2 regions of the Sanguibacter sp. Leaf3 genome follow, and region 1 is predicted to be linked to the other one. Evidence: predicted binding sites of a transcription regulator. Region 1 holds the regulator's gene; the other holds the start of a gene.

Region 1 (11,519 bases):
ACCTACCGCGGCGGGCTCGTGCTCGCCTCGCTCTTCGCCCTCGGGCTCATCGCCTTCCTCATCCGCAGCCAGCCGCTCGCACGACGGGTCGAGGTCAGGCCCCTGCGCTGGGTCGGCGTGCGCTCCTACGGGATCTACCTGTGGCACTGGCCGATCGTCGTGCTCGTCGCGAGCCTCATGGGCGCGGAGAACCCGGGTCGGTCGACGTCGTGGTCGGTCGCCGCAGTGGCGACCGTGGTCACCGCGGTCGCCGCCTGGGTGTCGTACAAGTACCTCGAGCGTCCGGTGATGATCGCCGGCATCCGGGCGCTGTGGACGCGGGTCGCGGGCCGCGCACGGCGGCTGGTCGTCGCTGCGCGCGCCGAGCAGGCAGCACCGGGCCGCTCGCCCCTCGCCCGGGTCCGTCTCGCGGTGGCTGCGGTGCTGGCCCTCGGTCTCGTGAGCGCCTTCGTGCTCGCCGGGGTCCGCGAGCCCGCCACGTCCTCGCTCGAGGCGCAGATCCTCGAGGGGGCACAGGCTGCGCAGGAGGCCAACGCGGCGCAGCCAGCGCCTGCGCCCACGGTCGAGCCCACGCCCGAGCCGACAGCGCCAGCAGAGCCGACCCCAGCCCCCGTCCCGACGGTCCCGCCGCCGGGCGACCAGGTGACCCTGGTCGGCGACTCGGTGAGCCTCATCAGCGTGCCGGCCCTCCAGGCGGCGCTGCCTGGGGTCTTCGTCGACGCCGAGGTCTCGCGCCAGATGAGCACGGCACCCGAGATCATCACGGCGATGCGGGACGCGGGCACCCTGCGCACGTACGTGGTCGTGTCCCTGGGGACCAACAGCACGGTGACCGAGCGGGTCATGGAGGACGTCGTCGCCGCCGTCGGTCCCGACCACGTGCTCGTGCTCGTCACGGGTTCCGCGGACCGCAGCTGGATCGGCCCGACGAACGACCAGATGCGGGCCGCTGCGGCCCGCCACCCCGAGAACGTGGTCGTGGCCGACTGGGCCGCCGCGGTCGCTGCCCAGCCCGACGTCCTCGGCAAGGACGGTGTCCACCCGGCACCCGCGGGGCAGGACCTCTACGCCCGCACCGTGGCGGACGCCCTCACCGGAGCGCAGGCGCTCGTCCCTTGAGTGCAGGCGCTCGTCCTCTGAGTGCAGGCGCTCGTCCTCTGAGTGCTCAGAGACCACGTGCCAGCGTGTGGTCTGCGCAGGCGCACGGTCGTCGGGGGCTCTAGCCTGGACCTTTGCCGCCCCCCTAGGGTGAGGTAGACAGCCCCCGGCCGTGGTCCGACCGCATCCCGCGGTCGTCCGCCGGGACCGAGGACCGAGGAGATCGCATGAGCGACAAGACGCCGGACGACGGCACGCAGGACCCCTACGCACAGTCGGGATATCCGCCGCCCCCCGGGCCGGCGCAGCCGCCCGTCTACGGCCAGCCGGCCCAGGGTCAGCAGCCCGGGTACGGCCAGCAGCCCCCGGCCTACGGCCAGCCCGCAGCGGGCCAGCAGCCGCCCGCCTACGGTCAGCCGGCACCGGGTCAGCCCTCGGGCTGGGAGAAGACCACCCCGGAGCAGCCTGCCTACGGCGCTCAGGACCAGTACTCGACCGGCGGCTACCCGCCGCCCGGGTCCGCCTACCCACCGCCGAGCGCCCCGCCGATCTCCGCGGGCCAGTACGGTGCCCCCGAGTCTCCGGTCCCTGACGGCTTCCGCTACGGGTGGCAGAAGTTCACGCAGAACATCGGCGTGTTCCTGCTGGCCGCGCTCGCCTACCTCGCGGTCTTCGCGGTCGTCGGGGGCATCTTCTTCGCCATCCTCGTCGGGAGCAGCCTCAGCGCAGGTGACGACGGGGTCGGCGCCGCCGGGATCGCTGGTCTCGGCTTCGGTGCTGTCGTCTTCACGCTCATCATGTTCGTGCTCGTGATGCTCGCGCAGGCCGGCATCATCCGCGGTGCGCTCGTCATCACCCAGGGCCGCCGCCCGACGCTCGCCGACTTCTTCTCGACCTCGCGCCTCGGCACGATCATCCTCACGTCGCTGCTCGTCTCCCTCGTGTCGACGATCGTCAGCTTCACCTTCATCGGGTCGATCATCGTCGCGTTCTTCGGGCAGTTCGCGCTGTTCTTCATCATCGACAAGGGTCTCGGGGTCATCGACTCGATCAAGGCGAGCATCCGCCTGGTCCTCGACAACCTGTCGACCGCGATCCTGCTGTACGTCTTCGTCTACCTCGCGAACGCCGTCGGCGCGATCCTCCTGCTGGTCGGCCTGCTCGTGGCGATCCCCGTGTCGATGATCGCCTCGGCGTACGTCTACAGGAAGCTCATCAACGAGCAGCCCGTCTGACGACCTCCAGCTCCACGCGCGACCGACGAGAGCCTGCACCCCCCCCGGGGTGCAGGCTCTCGTCGATGACGCGCTGTCTCCGAGGATGGCACGGCAAGACCCTCACCCGGCAGGACCGCAGGACCGCAGGACCGCAGGACCGCAGGACCGCAGGACCGCAGGAGTGTCTGGACCGGCCGGGTCAGTCGGTGACCGTCACGAAGTCGATGAGCTCTTCGACCCTGCCGAGCAGCGAAGGCTCGAGGTCCGCGTAGCTGCGGACGGTCCCGAGGATCTTCTTCCAGCCGAGGGCGACGTCGGTCTGGTTCTCGGCGGGCCAGCCGAGGCGCTGGAGGATCCCGTACTTCCACTCGGTGCCACGGTCGATCACCGGCCAGGCGTCGAGCCCGATGCGCTGCGGGCGCACGGCCTGCCACACGTCGACGTAGGGGTGGCCGAGCACCTTGACGTTGCCGCCGGGGAAGGCGCGCAGCACGTCGTCGGTGATGCGCTGCTCCTTGCTCCCCGGGACGAGGTGGTCGACGAGCACACCGACCCGTCGGCCCTTCGACGGCTTGAAGTCGGCGAGCGCGTCGGCGAGGTTGTCGACTCCTTCGAGCAGCTCGACGACCACACCCTCGACGCGCAGGTCGTCGCCCCAGACCTTCTCGACGAGCTCGGCGTCGTGGCGTCCCTCGACCCAGATGCGGCTGCCGCGGGCGACGCGCGCCCGGGCGTCGGCGACCACGCGTGAGCCGCTCGCCGTGCGGGTGGGTGCCGCGGGGGCCGTGGAGGTGACCGGGGGAGTGAGCGTGACAGGGGCGCCGTCGACCCAGAACCCAGGGCCGAGCGGGAAGGTGCGGGTGCGCCCGGCGCGGTCTTCGAGGACGACGACGTGCAGGCCGCCGGACTTCTCGACACGGGTCACAGCCCCGACCCACCCGGTCATGACCTCTTCGACGACGAGCCCGCGGTCGGCGGGCACGGGCCGAGAGGTGGGGCGGCGCGCCGAGGGGTGCGGTCCGGCGGCGAGGACGTCCTGGGAGTAGCGGTCTGAGCTCACCGCAGCAGGCTAGCCCCCGCGTGCGACGGACGAGCGGAGCCTCGCCGTCCGTCGCACGCGGGGCCGTGCGCCGATCAGGCGAAGGCGTCCGCCACGTCCATCAGCCGCGACCGGATGATGAAGCGCACCCCCTCGGGGCTCTCGACCGAGAAGCCCGAACCGCGCCCTGGGACCACGTCGACCGTCAGGTGCGTGTGGCGCCAGTACGCGAACTGCTCGGTCGACATCCAGAAGTCGATGGTCTGCGACTGCGCGCCGCCGGCTCCCTGGTCGGCGATGTCGAAGCGCCCGAGGAGGACGTCGGCCGCCGAGGTGAACAGCTCGCCCGCGGGGTAGCACATGGGCGACGAGCCGTCGCAGCACCCGCCAGACTGGTGGAACATCAGCGGCCCGTGCTGCTCCCACAACCTGCGCAGCAGCTCGACAGCGCTGTCCGTCGCGGCGACCCGCGACTGTGTCTCGCCGTCGATGACGACGTCGGCGTCGATCATGGATCCTCCTCGATGGCTCCTCGACGACTCACTGCACGCTCCTAGAAGAACCCGAGCGCCGACTCCGAATAGCTCACCAGCAGGTTCTTCGTCTGCTGGTAGTGGTCGAGCGCGAGCTTGCTGTTCTCCCGTCCGATGCCCGAGCTCTTGTACCCGCCGAAGGCCGCCCCGGCCGGGTACGCGTGGTAGTTGTTCACCCACACGCGTCCCGCCTTGATGTCTCGCCCTGCGCGGTAGGCGAGGTTCCCGTTGCGCGACCACACGCCGGCCCCGAGGCCGTAGAGCGTGTCGTTCGCCTTCGCGATGGCGTCGGCGTAGTCGTCGAAGCTCGTCACCGCGACCACCGGTCCGAAGATCTCCTCCTGGAAGATCCGCATCGAGTTCTGCCCCTCGAAGATCGTCGGTGCGACGTAGTAGCCGTCGGTGAGATCACCGCCGAGGTCGACGCGTTCCCCGCCGAGCAGCAGCCGTGCGCCCTCCTGCTTGCCGATGTCGATGTAGCTGAGGATCTTCTCGAGCTGGTCGTTCGAGGCCTGAGCGCCGACCTGCGTGTCCGTGTCGAGAGGGTTCCCCTGGACGGCCTTCTTCGTCCGGTCGAGGGCGTCGGAGAGGAAGGTGTCGTAGATCGGCTTCTGGATCAGCGACCGCGACGGGCAGGTGCACACCTCGCCCTGGTTGAAGGCGAAGAGCACGAAACCCTCTTGCGCCTTGTCGTAGTACGAGTCGTTCTTGTCGGCCACGTCCTCGAAGAAGATGTTCGGGCTCTTGCCACCGAGCTCGACCGTCGAGGGGATGAGGTTCGCGCTCGCGTACTGCAAGATCAGCCGGCCCGTGGTCGTCTCGCCCGTGAAGGCGATCTTGCGGATCCGGGGGCTGGAGGCGAGAGGCTTGCCGGCCTCGAGGCCGAAGCCGTTGACGACGTTGAGCACGCCCGGCGGGAGGATGTCGCCGATGAGCTCGATCAGCACGAGGATCGACACGGGTGTCTGCTCAGCAGGCTTGAGCACGATCGTGTTGCCGCCCGCGAGCGCGGGTGCGAGCTTCCACGTCGCCATGAGGATCGGGAAGTTCCACGGGATGATCTGCCCGACCACGCCGAGGGGCTCGGCGTAGTGGTAGGCGACCGTGTCGTTGTCGAGCTCGGTGAACTCGCCCTCCTGCGCGCGGATGACCGACGCGAAGTACCTGAAGTGGTCCGCGGCGAGGGGGAGGTCGGCGTTGAGCGGCTCACGGACCGGCTTGCCGTTGTCCCAGGTCTCGGCGACGGCGAGCAGCTCGAGGTTCGCGTCGATGACGTCGGCGATCTTGTTGAGCACGTCGGCGCGCTCGGTGCCTGTGGTCTTGCCCCACGAGGGGGCTGCCTTGTGCGCGGCGTCGAGGGCTGCCTCGATGTCCTCGGCCGTGCCGCGGGCGACCTCGGCGAAGGGCTTGCCGTTGACGGGGGAGATGTCTTCGAAGTACTGGCCCTTGACGGGCGGGACCCAGGTGCCGCCGATCCAGTGCTCGTAGCGGGGCTTGAAGGTGACGAGTGCTCCCGGGGTGCCGGGGGCTGCGTAGACGGTCATGTGTGCTCCTTCGACGACGCTGTCTGATGAGCGCCCGGCGGTGACCGGGCTCTCCTCGACGCTAGGTCCGCCGAGGTTGCATCGAGTTGCACGAGCGGTCGAGCGGTCGAGCGGTCGAACGCCGGGCGCGCCGCGACTTCTCGCCCAGGTCGTCAGGGCGTCGCCCGGCCGAGCCTCACCTCGAGGTCTTCGAGGTGCGCGACGACAGCAGCCCGGCGGGGCGAGCGACCGGGCAGCAGCCGCAGGCACGCTGTCCACAGCTCGACGTCGTCGGCGCCCTCGGCGGTCCGGGCGAAGGCGAGGAGGGTGTCGACCCCGGCGTCGGCGAGCAGCGACTCGCGCAACCGTCGGCTCACCTCGCTGCGCGCAGCGGCGACCCCGGGCGAGGCCGACCCTGGCAGGACGGGGCCGACGTACCCCGCGAAGGCGACCCTGTGAGCGCCGCGGTCGAGGAAGGCGAGCACCTGAGAGGCGTCGAGGTCGAGCGGCGTGCCCACCCTGTAGGGACGCGAGAGGACCTGGAGCGATGCGGGCTCGAGCGCCCTGCGCAGGCGCACCATCTCCGCGCGCAGGGTGACGAGGGCGTCGTCGCGCCCGTAGACGGCGGTCGCGAGCTCCTCGGCGCCGAGGCCGCGCGGGTGCCAGGCGAGCAGCGTGAGGATCTCGGCGTGCCGCCCGCTCAGGACCAGCCTGTCTCCGTCGACCTCGAGCAGCGCGTCGTCCCGCCCGAGGACCCGCAGCAGCGGGGCGTGCCCGCGGGTGGTGCCAGCCTGCCCCGTGGGCTGCGCCGTCTCGGCTGCTGGTGCGGCCTTCGCCGCGGTGGGTGCTGCGAGCCGCCTCAGCGTGAAGCCCGACGGCCGCCGCGCCGGTCTGCGCGCGAGCCGGTCTTCGAGGGTGAGCAGGTGCAGCTCGGCCTCGACGGCGAGCGCGGTCGCCTCGACGAGGGCGAGGGTCGTGGGCGCCACGGCGTCGTCACCCCCGGTGATGTCGATGACCCCGAGCAGCGAGCCTGTCGCGCGGTCGTGCACGGGGACGGCTGTGCAGCTCCACGGGTGCACGATCCGCGCGAAGTGCTCGGTCCGTCGGATCTGCACGGCACGGTCGAGCACGAGCGCCGTCCCGGGGGCGTTGGTGCCCACGGCGGTCTCGGACCAGTCGGTCCCGGCCACAAAACCCATGCTCTCCGCCCGACGGCGGACGTCGTGGTCACCGTCGACCCAGAGCAGCCGGCCGGCCTGGTCTCCGACGGCCACCATGAGACCGGTGTCGGTCGTGTGCCGCACGAGGAGCGTCTGGATCGTGCCGAGGACGCGCGTGAGCGGGTGCTCGTCTCGGACGGCCCGGAGAGAGTCGTCGAGCAGGGTCGGCTCGGGTACGGCGTCAGGGTCGAGACGTGAGGCCGACGAGCGCACCCACGAGGCCTGCACGAGATCACGCACCCCGCCGGGCTGTGCAGGCAGCGGGGGGAGGACGGGCAGACCAGAGCGGGCGGACAGGACCGGCAGCGCCGCCGGTGCGTCCGACGGAGTGTGCATGCGCTGGACCTCCCGTCGTCGCCGGCACGCTCCGTCGCGTGCCGGTCCAGGTCTGCTCACACGATAGCTCCGGGCCGCACGGCTGTCTCCAGGGGATGCGTGACCGCCGCGTGCACCGTGACGGTGCCCTGTCGTAGAATTAGCACTCAGGCCTCCCGAGTGCTGATGGAGGCCTGACGACAGCCCGAAGACAGGCCGATGACAGGCCAGACCGCGCAGGCAGCGCAGAGGCCCAGGCAGGCGACGACGTGAAGGAGAGGTCCGTGGCGGCGAGCGACGAGCGACGGCTGGACGTCCTGCGCGCGATCGTCGAGGACTACGTCCACACCCGCGAGCCCGTGGGCTCCAAGGTCCTCGCGGAACGGCACAGCCTCGGCGTCTCGCCCGCGACGATCCGCAACGACATGGCGGTCCTCGAGGAGGGCGGCTTCATCGCGCAGCCCCACACCTCCGCGGGACGGGTCCCGACCGACAAGGGCTACCGCATGTTCGTCGACCGCCTGGCGGGCGTGAAGGCGCTCAGCGCGGCCGAGAAGAACGCGATCGAGACCTTCCTCAACGGCGCCGTCGACCTCGACGACGTCGTCACCCGGGCCGGGCGGCTGCTCGCCCAGCTGACGGGCCAGGTCGCCGTCGTCCAGTACCCCTCGCTGCGCCGTTCCGGCCTGCGCCACCTCGAGCTCGTCGTCCTCGGCGAGCGCCGGCTCCTCGTGGTCATCATCACCGACACGGGCCGTGTCGAGCAGCGCACCCTCGAGCTCGACGCGACCCCCGACGAGATCGTCCTGGTCGCGCTGCGCGCCCGGCTCAACGCCGCCGCAGCCGGCCGGCGCCTCCCGGAGCTGCGGACGGCGCTCGACGCGCTCGCGGCCACCTTCGACCCCGAGGACCAGGCGCTCGTCGCGCGGGTCGCCGAGGTCGTCACCGACACGCTCTCCCAGGAGGGCGAAGAGCGCATCGTGCTCGCCGGGACCGCGAACCTCGCGCACGCGAGCATGCGGTTCGAGCACGCCCTGCGCCCTGTCCTCGAGGCCCTCGAGGAGCAGGTCGTGCTGCTCAACCTCCTCACCGAGATGGGCGACGACTCCTCAGGGGTCAACGTGCGGATCGGTCACGAGACCCAGCTGACAGGGTTGTTCGAGACCTCGGTCGTCACGACCGGGTACGGCTCGGACGGCGACTCGGTCGCGACTATCGGGTCGATCGGCCCGACCCGCATGGACTATCCCGCCACGATCGCCTCGGTGCGGGCCGTCGCCCGCTACCTGTCCAGGATCCTCGGTGCATGAGGCCCGTCGTGGCCCCGTCGCCCGGCGGCCTGGCCACGACGTGACGCACGCGATGAAACAAGAACCCCCGTCCAGACGTTGCAGAGTTCAGAGCGAGCACCGTGGTGCCGCGACAGGACGCCGCACCAGCCCCCTTCGACGAACGGCAGAGACCAACCAGTGAGCGACTACTACGAGGTGCTCGGCGTCGACCGTGACGCCAGCCAGGACCAGATCAAGAAGGCGTACCGCAAGCTCGCCCGCGAGCTGCACCCTGACGTCGCAGGTCCGGACGCCGAGGACAGGTTCAAGGACGTCGGTCGCGCCTACGAGGTGCTCTCGAACCCTGAGAAGCGCCGGTCCTACGACATGGGTCACGACCCGTCGGCTCCGGGCGGCGGCATGAACGGTGGCGGCGGCTTCGGCTTCCAGGACATCTTCGAGACGTTCTTCGGCGGCGGCCAGACCCAGCGCGGCCCGATCCCGCGCTCGCGCCGCGGCCAGGACGCCCTCGTGCGCCTGGACATCGACCTCTCCGAGGCAGCCTTCGGCGTGCGCCGCGACATCCAGGTCGACACCGCGGTGGTCTGCGGGACCTGCTCCGGCTCGTGCTGCCGCCCCGGCACCTCCCCGCGCACCTGCGACGTCTGCAACGGACGCGGCACGGTCCAGCGCGTGGCCCGCTCCTTCCTCGGCCAGGTCATGACCACGGCCCCGTGCGCAGCCTGCCAGGGCTTCGGCACGACGATCCCCGAGCCCTGCGCCGAGTGCTCGGGCGAGGGCCGCGTCCGCAGCCGCCGCACGGTCAGCGTCGAGGTGCCTGCGGGCGTCGAGACGGGCAACCGCATCAAGCTCACCTCGCAGGGCGAGGTCGGTCCTGCCGGCGGTCCTGCCGGTGACCTCTACTTCGAGATCCGCGAGCGCAAGCACGAGACCTTCCTGCGCCGCGGGGACGACCTGCACTGCACGCTCGAGGTGCCGATGACCGCTGCCGCCCTCGGCACCGTCATCGAGCTCGAGACCCTCGACGGTCCCGAGTCGGTCGACCTGCGCCCGGGCACGCAGCCCGACCAGGTCGTCACGCTGAAGAACCTCGGCGTCGGTCACCTGCACGGTGGCGGTCGCGGAGACATCAACGTGCACGTCGAGGTCCAGGTCCCCACGTCGCTGTCCGAGGAGCAGGCAGAGCTGCTGCGTCAGCTCGCGGTCCTGCGCGGCGAGGAGCGTCCCGAGGGGCGCGTCGCTGCGGCCCACCCGGGTGTGTTCAGCCGGCTGCGTGAGAAGCTCACCGGCCGCTGATGAGCGCACCGGTCTTCCTGGCCGAGGCCGGGGACCTGGGGTCTCTGGCCCCGGGTGACACGTACCTCCTCGACGGTCTCGAGGGGCGGCACGCAGGTGTCGTCCAGCGTCGCGGCGTCGGCGAGCGGATCGACGTCGTCGACGGCGCGGGCCTGCGGCTCACCTGTCGGGTGACGGCTGTGCAGGCCTCCGAGGTGACCCTCGAGGTCGTCTCGGTCGAGCGCGAGCCGTCCGACGGGGCGTCCCTCGTGCTCGTCCAGGCTCTGGCCAAGGGCGACCGGGACGAGCTCGCGATCGAGGCGGCGACCGAGGCCGGCGTGGACGCCGTGCTGCCGTGGCAGGCCGAGAGGTCTGTCGTGGTGTGGCGCGGGGACCGTGCCGCGAAGTCTCGGGCCCGCTGGGTTGCGACGGTCCGCGCGGCGACCAAGCAGGCCCGGCGTGCCTCGCTGCCGGGTGTCGGCGACGTCGTCGACGCGAAGGGCCTCGCCGCCCGCACGGCCCAGGTGGTCGCCGCAGGTGGCACGGTCCTCGTCCTGCACGAAGAGGCGACGCTGCCCATCGCCCAGGCTGCGCTGCCTGCGCTCCCGGCGCTCGGCGCAGGGGCCCAAGAACTGGCTGCCCAGACGCCCGAGGACAGCGCGACGGATTCGGACGCACCGCGTGAGATCTTGGTGGTCGTCGGACCCGAGGGCGGGATCAGCGAGCGGGAGTGCACGCTGCTCACCGAGGCTGGTGCCACGCTCGTCAGGCTCGGCCCGCACGTGCTGCGCACCTCGACCGCCGGACCGATCGCCGTGGCGCTGCTCTCCGAGCGCCTGGGGCGCTGGGCGTGAGCGCCTCGCAGCGCACACGATTCAGGCTGACGCCGCCCGGTCGACCGGATAGCCTCGGAGGATGACCACGAGCGCACCTGAGCCCGACTGCCTGTTCTGCCTCATCGTCTCGGGGGAGGTGCCCGCGACCATCGTCGCGCGGACCGAGAACGTGGTGGCCTTCGAGGACATCAACCCGAGCGCGCCGATGCACGTGCTCGTCGTCCCGACCATGCACCACGGAGACGTGTCGCAGCTCGCGGCAGCAGCCCCCGACGTGCTCGCGGAGCTGGTCGGTGTCGCCGAGCAGGTCGCCGGCGAACGTGCCGACGGGCAGTTCCGGCTGATCTTCAACTCGGGACCGCACGCCGGGCAGACCGTGTTCCACGTCCACGCCCACGTCCTGGGTGGCACACAGCTCGGCGCCCTCGTCGGCTGAGCCGCCTAGACTGAGGCCCCGCACCACCCCCGTCCGCTGCACCCCACCCGCACGATCACCGCACCACGAGCCGAAGGACCGAGCACACCGCCCTATGACAGCTGCAGAGAGCACAGGTGGGACGTCACCCACCGACGTCGAGCACCGCATCGTCGTCCCGGCCGACGTGTCCATCGCCAGCCTGCTGGGGCCTGTCGACTCGGTGCTGCGGGCCCTCGAGGCCGGCTTCACGACGGTCGACGTCAGGGTCCGGGAGAACGAGATCGTGCTGCGGGGCCCTGTCGGAGACGTCGCGCTCGCCGCGCGCCTCGTCGACGAGCTCGTCGAGGTCGCCCAGTCGGGTGCACCGCTGACCGCCGACGTGGTCGCCCGGTCCATCGCGATGCTCACGGCGTCGAGCACGTCGCGCCCGGCCGAGGTCTTCTCCCTCGACATCTTGTCGAGCCGCGGGAAGAGCATCCGCCCCAAGACCGCCGGGCAGAAGCACTACGTCGACGCGATCGACGCGAGCACCGTGACCTTCGGCATCGGTCCGGCCGGTACCGGCAAGACGTACCTGGCGATGGCCAAGGCCGTCCAGGCGCTCCAGGCCCGCCAGGTCCACAGGATCGTGCTGACCCGCCCGGCCGTCGAGGCCGGGGAGCGGCTCGGGTTCTTGCCCGGCACGCTCTCGGACAAGATCGACCCGTACCTGCGTCCGCTCTACGACGCGCTGCACGACATGCTCGACCCGCA
Region 2 (11,519 bases), on a different contig from region 1:
CGAAGACGAGGTCCCCCGGGCTCTCGTCGCAGCCGGCGAGGAGCGAGCCGAGCATGACGGTGTCGGCCCCGGCGACGAGAGCCTTCGCGATGTCGCCCGAGTACTGCAGGCCACCGTCGCCGATGACCGGGACGCCGGCCGGCTTGCAGGCGAGCGACGCCTCGTAGATCGCGGTGATCTGCGGGACGCCGACCCCGGCGACCACGCGGGTGGTGCAGATCGAGCCCGGTCCGACCCCGACCTTGACGGCGTCGACGCCCGCGTCGACGAGGGCCTGCGCGCCAGCACGGGTCGCGACGTTGCCGCCGATGATCTGGACGTCCTTGAAGAACGGGTCTGCCTTGAGCTTGCGGATCATGTCGAGCAGCAGGCGCGCGTGCCCGTTCGCGGTGTCGGCGACGAGCACGTCGACACCAGCCTCGGCGAGAGTCGTCGCGCGCTCCCACGCGTCTCCGAAGAACCCGATCGCGGCACCCACGACGAGGCGACCCTCGCCGTCCTTGGTCGCGTCGGGATACTGCTCGGACTTGACGAAGTCCTTGACCGTGATGAGGCCCTGGAGGCGACCGGCGTCGTCGACCAGGGGGAGCTTCTCGATGCGGTGCGTGCCGAGCAGCGCCGCGGCGTCGTCGCGCGAGATGCCGACAGGGCCGGTGATGAGCGGCATCTTGGTCATGACCTCGTGGACCTTGCGGTGCGCGAAGTCGCCCGGGGAGACGAACCGCAGGTCGCGGTTGGTGATGATGCCGACGAGCAGGCCGTCGGGGTCGACGACCGGCAGGCCGGAGACGCGGTACTGGCCGCACAGGGCGTCGAGCTCGGCGAGCGTCGCGTCGGGGTGCACGGTCACCGGGTCGGTGATCATCCCGGACTCGGAGCGCTTGACCAGGTCGACCTCTTTGGCCTGCGCCTCGATCGAGAGGTTGCGGTGGATGATGCCGATGCCGCCCTGGCGCGCCATGGCGATGGCCATGCGCGACTCGGTGACGGTGTCCATCGCTGCGGAGAGCATCGGGATCGACACCGAGATCTCTCGCGTCAGCCGCGCGGTCGTGTCGACCTGGCTGGGGATGACGTCTGTCTCTCCGGGGAGGAGGAGCACGTCGTCGTAGGTGAGTCCGATGAATCCGAAGGGGTCGTGGGGCTGCGCGCTGCTCGACGAGTTCATGTCAGGAGTCTACGCACCGCCGACGGAGCACCCGGTGTCTGTCCGCTCACAGGACCGGTCCTGCCATCGCGCTCCCCCGGCACCCTCACGCCGGCGCCCAGGGCGACGTCAGACCGCGACGGCGAGGACCTCGTGGAGCAGACCCTGGAAGCTGCGGACCCTGCTGACGAACCGCGACTGCGGGAGGTCGGCAGCCGCGTCGTCGCTGCTCAGGCCGACGAACACCGAGAGCTCGGGGTGGGTCTCGTGCAGGGCGTGTACGATCCCGAGCTCGGGGCGCGAGAGCGAGGTGACCAGGACCGTGGCGACGGGTCGCACCATGGTCACGAGCTCGAGGGCCCGGTGCGCGTTCGCAGGTCCGGTGACGATCCGGGCCGTCACGCCCTGCGAGACGAGGGCCGCAGCGAGGGCGTGCATCGCGAGCGGCTGCGCGTCGTCGGCCGCGGCGAAGAGCAGCACGATCTTCTTCATCTGGCTGGGGTGGGGCGACCTGACCCCGGTCTCCTGCGCGGTCTTCTCCTCGCGGGCCCGGATGAAGTCCGCGATCACCTTGAGGGTCGCCGAGGCGAGCAGCATCTCGGGCGCCTCGCCGGGCTTGGCCAGGACGGTCCGGGCTGCGAGCTTGCGCAGGGTCGGCTCGACCAGCGTCAGCCACCACTGGGCAGGGTCTTCGTCGACGTCGAGCGCGAGCAGGCGCTCCGTCGCGGCGACGTTGCCGCGCAGGACCGCGTCGATGACGTCGATCGAGGTGACGGTCGAGTCGACCGGGGCCGCCAGGCGCAGGGCTGGGCGCTGCTGGCCGGGGTCGGTGTCGGGGGCCTCGGGCTCGGCGCCGCGGAGAGAGCGGGGACCTGTCGGGAGGGAGGACACCTGCGCCGCTGCAGCACCGGCCGAGGTGTCGGCGTCGCCCTCGACCGTGGGGCGGGGCGCGAGGGAACCCTCACCCTGGGAGTCTCCGTCGAGACCGACGAGGCGTCGCGGTGCCTCAGCGAGCGGGAGATCGCCGCGGCGACCGTGGCGCTGGCTCTCCTCGTCGACGTGGGCGATGGTCTCGCGCAGCTCGTCCTCGAGCTGTTCGCTGCTGGTGGTCGTGAGGTCGACGGCCAGTGCTGCCCGCGCGGCGTCGACGGGGGCGACGCCCTCGAGCGCGAGCCTGCGCATGACCATGAGCCGGGCGACGTCGTCGCTCGAGTACCGGCGGTGGGCGCCTGCGGAGTGCTCCGAGGGGCCCAGGCCGTAGCGACGGTCCCAGGTGCGCAACGTCGCCGGAGCCACCCCGAGCCTGCGTGCCACGGCTGCCACGGCGAGGCCGGGTTCGTTGACCTGGTCCGTGATCTCGTCGGGCGTCGTGCCGTCGGCAGGGTCGCCGCCGGTCGCTCCCTGTGCCGGTCGACCTGTGCTCATGAGTCGATTGTGCCGAGATCTGAGAGGTCGTGCCACCTGGCACCCCTCCGCGAGACGCCTGAAGTTGTTCGCTAGTTGTTCATCTCACGTCGAGCCGCGTGGACCGGGGACCTGCAGAGACGCCGAGGATGGCGGGTTTCCGCAGTTCCCAGAGCGGCTCGTCAGTGGTACTAGACCAGAACATGGGCAACGGATGGCACGGTGAATCGTTTCTCATCCGGTCAGCGACTTGAACAACTGCTGGATCGGTTCTAAGTTAGTCACAGATCACCCGGGACCGAGGTCCTGGGCAGATGCACCGACCGGGGTCTATCGCCCCTCATCGACACTCAGAAGGACGGTACGACCATGACTGAGCTCTCTCGCCTCCCCGGCCCCGTGATGGACCTCTGGGAGTGGCAGTACCAGGGTTCGTGCCGCGACGTCGACGACACGCTGTTCTTCCACCCGGAGGGCGAGCGCGGCGCCGCACGCCGCCGCCGCGCCGAGGCCGCCAAGGCCATCTGCCACGGGTGCCCGGTCATGATGGAGTGCCGCGAGGCCTCGCTCCGAGTCCGTGAGCCCTACGGCGTCTGGGGCGGCCTCAGCGAAGACGAGCGCACAGCCGCGCTCGCCGCGATGCCCGCCTCGACCACCACACGCCGGGTCGGCTGACCCGAGCAGACCTCCAGCTCACGCTGAGTCGGTCAGCGCGAGCACCCAGAGCTCAGGCGTTCCCGAAGGGCCCCACGACTGCGGTCGTGGGGCCCTTCACGTCGTGGGGTCTTTCTGGTCGTCGGGCCCGACTCTCGTCGTCCGGCCCTCTCCAGGTCGCTGAAGCCGGGGCCCGTCCCGGCATGCAGAAGGGCCCCACGACCATCGGTCGTGGGGCCCTTCGTCACGCGTGGTGCGTGATCAGCCGATCACTGCGAGCACGTCGCGGGCGGAGAGGATGAGGAACTCCTCGCCGTCGTACTTGACCTCGGTGCCGCCGTACTTGCTGTAGATGACCTTGTCACCGACAGAGACGTCGAGCGGGACGCGGTTGCCGTTGTCGTCGATACGACCGGGGCCGACTGCCAGGACCTCGCCCTCCTGGGGCTTCTCCTTGGCGGTGTCAGGGATAACGAGACCGGAGGGCGTGGTCAGCTCGACTTCGAGAGTCTTGACGACGATCCGGTCCTCGAGCGGCTTGATGGAGACCGACACGCGGACCTCCCCTTTCGCAGAGAAATGAGGGACAGTTCATGGCCGCCACGCTCGCACCGGGCCGCCGTCGCGGGGGTCGGCCAGGAGCTACGTGGAACCACGAGCAAATCTATGCCGGAGTTAGCACTCGGTCAAGGCGAGTGCCAGATCGGGCGCGGCACCAGGTGCGGACGAGGTCGAGGGCGACCGGCCGTTGAAGCCCGTCCGGCCGTCGACGGCTTGGCCGCAGCGGGCCGGCCCGCTGCGGGCCGCTCCTTGCGACAGGACTCGCGCAGAACTCGTCCACAGGCCGGGGGCTGAACAGCTTGCCCCCAGGCGCACCGGAGAGCATTCCCTAGGGCGAGCCCGCTGACTACCGTCACGGGATGCCGACATCGATCGGGGTGGCCGTCGCGATCGCCACCCCAGCCCTCTCGTTCCTCGCTGTCCTGCTGGGGCAGTGGTTGACACGACGGAGCGCCCACGAGCTCGACGTCTGGCGTCGGAGAGAGGAGACGATGCGGATGCTGCGGTGGTCGGCAGAGGCCGCGGCATCAGAGCGTCCGGCGCTCAGCCGCACGGGTGTGGCGGTCCTCGAAGGGCTCGGCGAGTCTGAGCTGCTGCAGGACGAAGACCGCCCGCTCGTGCACACGGTCGCACGGATCACAGCACGACTGGCCTTGGCGGGCAGAAGATCCGAAACGTACGATATCGGAGGCGTCGTGGTCGAAGACGCCGAGCTGAGGACTACGGAGGGAGACGCTCATGACTGACCGGCGCGAACCAGAGGTGGAGGCTGCACCCAGCCCGATCCGCGTCACCCTGCTTCAGGTCGAGGCCGCACGGGTAGCGGTCAAGGCGAACGCCAGGCTCGGGCTGCCGTCGAGCCCGGGACTCATCAAGATCGCCGAGGCGGGGCGCGCGACCTGAGGCACCCGGCCACGGGGTAGGGGCACCTGTCCGCGGAGCACCTCTCCACCGTCTGCACGGTCTCCGGGCTGCCCACCCTGCGGACCATCGCGCCCTACAGCTCCCCACGTCCGACCGGGCCGCAGACGGGTCAGAGCTCCGCGACGAGCTCCTTGCTCGGCGCGCGCTCGCCCACGGGCAGAGGTACCGCGAGGGTGTTGTCCGGCGGGGCGAGCGGGCAGGCCCACGCCGGGTCGTAGGCGCACGACGGGTTGTAGGCGAAGTTGAGGTCGACCACGAGCCGCCCGCCGGAACCCTGGCCGAGGTCTGCACCCTTGATCGTGTCGAGCAGATAGCGTCCGCCGCCGTAGGTGCCGCCGTCCTGCCCGGCGCTCGAGTCCTTGAGCGGCACGAAGATCCCGCCGCCGTAGGAGCGCAGCGCCCAGAGCGACAGCGTCCCCAGACCGTCGAGCTCGAGGAGCCCGACCCGTTCGAAGGGCACCACGCCGTCCGTCCCCGTGGCGACGTCCATCCGACCCTCGGGTGCATCCTGGACCTCGACCTCGAAGCGGTACGCCGGGTCGTAGGGGGCGACGTCGAGGCCGGTGAACTCTGCCTTGGCCTCGGGACCGAGGGCCGAGGCCGGGTGCGAGGCGAACATCTCGTCGCGGGCACGGACCCACAGCGCGTGGGCGGCCGCCGGGTCCTCGGCCGCGGCGGACCGGACCTGGGCGTAGATCGCCGCCGTCTTGCGTCGCCAGTCGGCGACGGCGAGCACGCTCTGCGCTGCGGGTGTCATCAGGTTCCTCCGTGGTCGGGACCGTCCCATGATTCCCGAGGCAGGCCGTGGCCGCGACCGGGTGGGGCGCACTCAGTCCGAGAGGTTGGTGCTCAGCACGTCGAGCACCCGCGAGCGCACCTGCCGGGACCGCTCCCCCAGCCTGTCGGCGACGACCTCGACGAAGGCCTCGAGGACGATCGCGTGCGGGACGCGCGACGTGTGCTCGAGCTCGGCACGGAACGAGCCTGCGGCCGGGCCGACGACCAGGGCGACGTCGGCGAGGGCTGTGAGCGGCGACTCGACGAAGCTCGTGAGCACCACCACGGGCACACCCGCGGCACGCCCGGCACGCGCGACCCGCAGGCTCGACTCGCTGGCGCCCGACCCGGAGACCACGAGGCACAGGTCCGCAGGGGTGAGCTGGGCGGCGGCGATCTGCTGGCCGATCGGGTCGGCCACGCACTCGGTCGGTCGCCCGACGGCCGTGAGCCGCAGGGCGAGGTCGGCGGCGAGCGGAGACGACAGCCCGTTGCCCGTCGCGAGGACCCGCCCGGCTCCGACGCAGAGGGCGACGGCTCGTTCGACGTGCTCGTCGGACAGCACGCTGGTGATCTGCTGGAGGGTCGCGGCGAGGGACTCGACGTGCGTCCTCACGCGGCCGAGGGCCGTGTCGGGGTGGGCCGGGGGCTCGGCGCCCAGCGCGAGCTCGCGGGCGAGCGCCACCCGCAGCTGCGGATACCCGCGATAACCGAGCCGCTGGCACGTGCGGATGACCGACGACCGCGCCACCCCCGCCCTGTCGGCGATCTCCTGCGCCGTCGCCTCGACGGCCGCCGCGACGTCGTCGAGGACGAGGTCGACCACGCGTCGTTCGGTCGGCTGGAGGGCGTTGCGGACCGTCGCGATCCGGACCGAGGGCCAGACGTCGGGCCCGGGGTCGGCGTCGGTCGAGCTGCTGGTCGTGCCCGGGGCAGGCATTGAGCCGCTGCTCGTGCTGGCGGCAGGCTCGACGCCGTCGGCGGTGACCGTCGGGCGGTCTGCGCCGGGACCCGTGGCGGGCAGGGTAGCGCTCATCGTCCTGTGCTCCCGTCGGTGAGGCGGCGTCGCACCGCGGCGGAGACCGAGTCGATCGCCATCGTCACGACCACGACGACGATCAGCAGCACCCCGACGGTGGACCACTCACGGTACTGGGTGTACGAGGTGAGCATGTCGCCGATCCCACCCACGCCGATGAGCCCGAGGACGGCCGAGGCGCGCACGTTGATCTCGAACCTGTAGAGCCAGAACGAGAAGAAGTCTGTCGCCGCGCTCGGCCACACGCCCCAGCGGAGCGCCTCGACCGTCGAGCCACCTGCGGCCCGCGCGGCTTCGACAGGACCGTGGTCGACGCCTTCGACGGACTCGTAGCCCCACTTGCCGAGCGTCCCGACGCTGTTGACCGCGAGCGCGAGCGCCCCGGTGAGCGGGGTCAGCCCGGTGACCGACAAGATGATGATGGCGATGATGATCTCGGGGACTGCCCGGATGAGCGAGAAGAGACCGCGGAGCGCGCCTCTCACAGGTGCGGGTCCGTAGCCGCGTGCGGCGAGGAAGCTCAGCGGGAAGGACACGACGATGCCGAGCACCGTCCCCAGCCAGGCCATCTCGACCGAGCGCAGGGTCTGCCGCAGGGCCTCGGGGAGCTTGTCCCACGACGGCGCGGAGAACATGAGGTCGAGGTAGTGGACCACCTGGCCGGGCAGGCTGGCGAGCCGCGACCACTGGATGTCGATCGACCAGAAGGCGACGAGGGCTGTCGCCGTGGCGACGGTGAGGGCCACGGCGCGCAGGACTCGCACGGGCCGGCGAGGTGCGGTGACCGCGGCCGGTTCTGTGCGCGTGGGGGCGAGGGTGGTCATACGAGCCTCCGGCGGACGATCGAGCTGACGAGGTCGATGACGAGCACGGCCACCAGGATCTCGAGGATGATGAGCGAGAGCTGGTCGTACCTGTAGTACGTGCGCACGGCGTCGACGAGGAGACCGAGACCTCCGGCACCGACGAGTCCCAGGACGCTCGACGCACGCACGTTGAGCTCGAGGACGTAGAGCGTCTGGTTGACGAAGCTCGGCAGCATGTCCGGCAGGGCGATCGTCCGGTTGATCTGGGTCTGGGTACCGCCTGCTGCGCGACCGGCCTCGAGGGGGCCGCGGTCTGAGCCGTCGATGGTCTCGGAGACCATCTTGACGATGATCCCGACGTTGAACAGCACGAGGGCGATGACGCCGGGGAGCGCACCGACACCGACCATCGCGACGAGCACGGCGGCGTAGAGCAGCTCGGGGACGGCCCGGACGACGTTGAGCACGAGGCGCACGGCGCCTCGGGTCCAGCGGTCCGGGTTCGTGGGCCGCGCAGCCCACATGCTCACGGGCAGGGCGACTGCCGCCCCGACGACAGTCGCGACGACGGCCATCTGGAGGGTCTCGAGCATCGGCTCGACGGTCCGCGGGAAGAAGGACCAGTCGGGGCTGAACAGCCTGACGATCCTGTCGGCACCGTTGCGCCAGTTCCGCGCGATGGCGTCGGCGTCGAAGCCGATGGCCCACGGGCTGAGGGTCGCTGCGGTGAGGAGCAGGACGACGGCGAGCGCGGCCCACGGCTTCCAGCGTCCCGCCGGACGGGGCGGCACGGCGAGCGTGGGGCGTCGGGACGTGAGGTCACCTGCCGCCGGCGACCCTCCCGCTGCCTGTGCCCATCCTGCGGTCCCAGGTCGGGAGGTCTGTGTCGTCTTCATCCGCCGAGCACGTCCTGCTGGCGGATGCTGCGCCCGTAGATCTCCTCGAAGACGGCGTCGCTCGCGGTCGCCGCCGGACCGTCGTAGACGACCTTGCCTGCGCGCAGGCCGATCATCCGGGTGCCGTACTCGCGGGCGAGGTCGAGCAGGTGCAGGTTGGTGAGCACCGTGATGCCGAGCTCGGTGTTGATGCGGCGCAGGTCCCCCATGACGGCGTGGGCGCTCGGCGGGTCGAGGCTCGCGACAGGCTCGTCCGCGAGGACGATCCGTGGCTGCTGCGTGAGGGCCCGGGCGATCGCGACGCGCTGCTGCTGCCCGCCCGAGAGGTTGCTGGCCCGCTGCCACGTCTTGTCGAGGATGCCGACGCTGTCGAGCGCCTCGAAGGCCAGCTGCTTGTCGGCTGCCGTGTAGGCACCGAGCAGGGTGCGCCAGGTCGGGGTGTGCGCGAGGCGTCCGACGAGCACGTTGTTGAGGACCGTCGTGCGCCTGGCGAGGTTGAAGCTCTGGAAGATCATCCCGATGCTGCCGCGCACGGCACGGGCCTGGCGCCCGGAGAGCCTGCCGAGGGTGTGCTCGCCGACGGTGACCTCGCCCGAGGTCACCGGGACCAGTCCGTTGATGGTGCGGATGAGCGTGGACTTCCCCGAGCCGGAGAGGCCGACGACCGAGACCATCTCACCGGCCTCGATGTCGAGGGTCACGCCGTCGAGGGCGGTCACGCCGCCGGGGTAGCGCACGGTGACGTCCCGCACCCGGACCGGCCAGGAGCGGGACGTCACCTGCTGGGGAGCGAGCGTCACTGGAGACCGAGCTTCTCGGCGGCCTGCGCCACGACGTCGAGCGTGCTCGGGTCGGCCGGGGCCAGCTTGCTGATGGAGTAGATGTCCGTGAGGATCTTCGACCCCTCAGGGGTGCTCGAGTAGTCCGCGAGCGCCGTGGTGATCTTGTCCTGCAGCTCGGGCGAGAGGTCGGCCGAGAGCGCGACGCCGTCGTTGGGGATCTCGTCGGTCAGCGCGAAGACGACGACCTTCTGGCCGACGTCGGGGACGTCCTTGGCGACGATGTCGCGGGCGTCCCAGAAGCTGAAGCCGACCTCGGCGTCGCCGTTGTAGACGGCCAGGACGCTCGCGTCGTTGGTGGTGACGGGGATCTGCTCGATCCCGGTGTCGGTGTCGATGCCCGCGTTCTTCAGCGCGAGGACCGGGTAGATGTAGCCGGCCGGGGACCCGGGGCCGAGGAGCGCGACCTTCGCACCCTCGACCTTGGTGATCGAGTCGAGACCGGCCGGTCCCACGAGGGCGTCGGCGCCGTTGCAGAACAGCTTGCCGTCGCGCTCGACGGGGGTGTCCTCGCAGTACTTGTCGGGGTTGTTCGTCATGAGCTGGGCCGGGTAGGAGATGTTCCCGTTGCGCTCGGTCTGCAGGACGACCGAGGCGTCGTACATGTCCGAGGCCTGCCACAGCTGGAGCGAGGGCAGGAACCCGATCTGCGCCTGTCCTGCGCCCATGGCCTCGACGGCGGCCTGGTAGTCCTTGGACACCACACCGGTGACCTCGATGCCGAGCTCGTCGGTGAGGAAGTCGGTGAGCGGCTTCGCGGTGTCGACGAGACCACCCTGGTCCTGCGAGGGCACGAGGGCGAGGGTGAGCGACGTCGGGTCGGCGGCGGGGCTGCCGTCGGTGCTGCCCGACGCGTCCGAGCTGCAGGCGGCGAGGGAGCCGAGGGTGAGGAGTGCGACGGAGGTGAGTGCCAGCTTCGTGAGCTTCACAGGTCTGCCTTTGCGGTGGTTGCGGTGGTGAGGTGGTGGACAGGACGTGCAGGTGGCGGCTGGTGCAGATGGTGGGGCTCGAGGTCGGCTGCGGCCCAGGCGGTGATGCCGGGGACGAGGCCGCCGAGGGTGTCGGCGCTGTAGGTCGCCCGGACGTCGCCGACGCCGCCTCGGGTCAGGAGCGCTGTCGCGGCGCCGCGGGCCCACACGGGCTCGAGGTCGTTGTGCCACACGTCGCCGACGCTCAGGACGGGGCCGCGGGCGAGCATCTCGTCGGCGAGGGCGTGCATCCCGGTGGGCTTGCCGACCGAGGTGCGGACCTCGTCGAAGGCGTCGGTGACCCCGAGGACCGCCAGCGCCCTGTCGAGCCCTGTGGCCGGGGCGTTGGTGGCGAGCACCAGGTAGGCCTGCGTGCTGAGCCTGCGCAGCCACGAGGCGAGGTCGTCGCGCCCTGCGGTGGTCGTGCCTGCCGACCGGGTGATGACCGGGGCCGAGATCACGGCGTGCTCTGTCGCGAGCAGCTCCCGGCTGGCCAGGTAGGCCGCCGAGAGCACCGCAGAGTCTGCGCCGTGGACGAGGGCGACCTGGCGGACCAGGTCGTAGTCGTCGACCGGGGCGGCTGCCGGCGAGCCGGTCAGCCCTGTGCGGCCGTGCAGACCTGCGGTGACGGCTGCCCGGAAGCCGTCGGCGAGACCAGGTGCGAGACGGACCGCGACCTGCTCTGCGTAGGCGAGCACGGGGCCGTCCCCGACGGTGATGGTGCCGTCGAAGTCGAAGATGATCACGCGGTCGCGTGCCGTTCTCGTCACGTGCCCTCCGGAGCCGGTGCTGTGCGCACCACGGCTGTGGACGCGATGTCCACACTAGGAGGACCGCATGGACGCTTTGGCTACGGCGCGGTGAACACTGCGTGACGTTCGCGGGACGGTCCGGGGTGGTGGTCCGTCCTGCACCAGGCCCACCTCGCAGCGCACCCGCCGCAGTCGTGAAAAGATCACCGCATGGAACCGTCCGCGCTCGCCAAGCTGCTCGACCAGGAGGCGTGGGCTCTGCTCAACGCTCTCCCGCCCTACGAGGAGAAGCTCGCGATGGTCCTGTCCGAGCGGCTGCGCGCCAAGGGCTTCGACCCCGAGGTCGTCGCGCTCGTCCTCACCCAGTCGCGACTGCGCGCCAAGGCCGAGGCCAAGTTCGGGCCCTTCGCCGAGGGGATGCTCTTCACCCCCGCCGGCCTCGAGCAGGCGACCCGCCTCGTCGTCGCCGCCCACCACGCGCAGCGGTACCTCGCCGCGGGCGTGACCACCGTCGCCGACCTCACCTGCGGGATCGGCGCCGACTCCATGGCCTTCGCAGGTGTCGGCCTCAAGGTCGTCGCGACAGACCTCGACGAGGCGACAGCCGCCGTGGCGACAGTGAACCTGCGGGCCTTCCCCGAGGCCGTGGTCCGCCACGCCGACGGTCTCGCGCTCGACCTCGCCGCCGAGGGCCTCACCGACGGCACCGGCGGCATCTACGCCGACCCCGCCCGCCGCACCCGCTCGGGCAA

What was found. The regulator HrcA, encoded in region 1, represses chaperone genes, less so after heat shock. The targets are predictions, from matches to a motif close to TTNGCACTCGNNNNNNNCGAGTGCNAA.
Region 2: a site for HrcA is predicted at 3,881-3,907, ahead of groES (co-chaperone GroES). Genes of this name have one in related genera too.

Annotation. Positions count from the first base shown of each region.
Region 1 is NZ_LMRH01000002.1:278,492-290,010, forward strand. Features, by position in the region: gene ASG53_RS08700 (acyltransferase family protein) at 1-1,119, shown strand, start outside; gene ASG53_RS20515 (hypothetical protein) at 1,326-2,333, shown strand; gene ASG53_RS08710 (DUF3097 domain-containing protein) at 2,515-3,375, opposite strand; gene ASG53_RS08715 (DUF779 domain-containing protein) at 3,450-3,866, opposite strand; gene exaC (acetaldehyde dehydrogenase ExaC) at 3,908-5,431, opposite strand; gene ASG53_RS08725 (GAF domain-containing protein) at 5,584-6,966, opposite strand; gene hrcA (heat-inducible transcriptional repressor HrcA) at 7,230-8,255, shown strand; gene dnaJ (molecular chaperone DnaJ) at 8,415-9,533, shown strand; gene ASG53_RS08740 (16S rRNA (uracil(1498)-N(3))-methyltransferase) at 9,533-10,366, shown strand; gene ASG53_RS08745 (HIT domain-containing protein) at 10,428-10,784, shown strand; gene ASG53_RS08750 (PhoH family protein) at 10,879-11,519, shown strand, end outside.
Region 2 is NZ_LMRH01000001.1:935,126-946,644, reverse strand. Features, by position in the region: gene guaB (IMP dehydrogenase) at 1-1,168, opposite strand, end outside; gene ASG53_RS20250 (MerR family transcriptional regulator) at 1,277-2,572, opposite strand; gene ASG53_RS04090 (WhiB family transcriptional regulator) at 2,921-3,226, shown strand; gene groES (co-chaperone GroES) at 3,467-3,760, opposite strand; gene ASG53_RS04080 (hypothetical protein) at 4,126-4,512, shown strand; gene ASG53_RS19750 (hypothetical protein) at 4,505-4,669, shown strand; gene ASG53_RS04075 (DUF1684 domain-containing protein) at 4,800-5,447, opposite strand; gene ASG53_RS04070 (MurR/RpiR family transcriptional regulator) at 5,520-6,503, opposite strand; gene phnE (phosphonate ABC transporter, permease protein PhnE) at 6,500-7,330, opposite strand; gene phnE (phosphonate ABC transporter, permease protein PhnE) at 7,327-8,208, opposite strand; gene phnC (phosphonate ABC transporter ATP-binding protein) at 8,205-9,008, opposite strand; gene phnD (phosphate/phosphite/phosphonate ABC transporter substrate-binding protein) at 9,005-9,976, opposite strand; gene ASG53_RS04045 (HAD family hydrolase) at 9,973-10,785, opposite strand; gene ASG53_RS04040 (class I SAM-dependent methyltransferase) at 10,978-11,519, shown strand, end outside.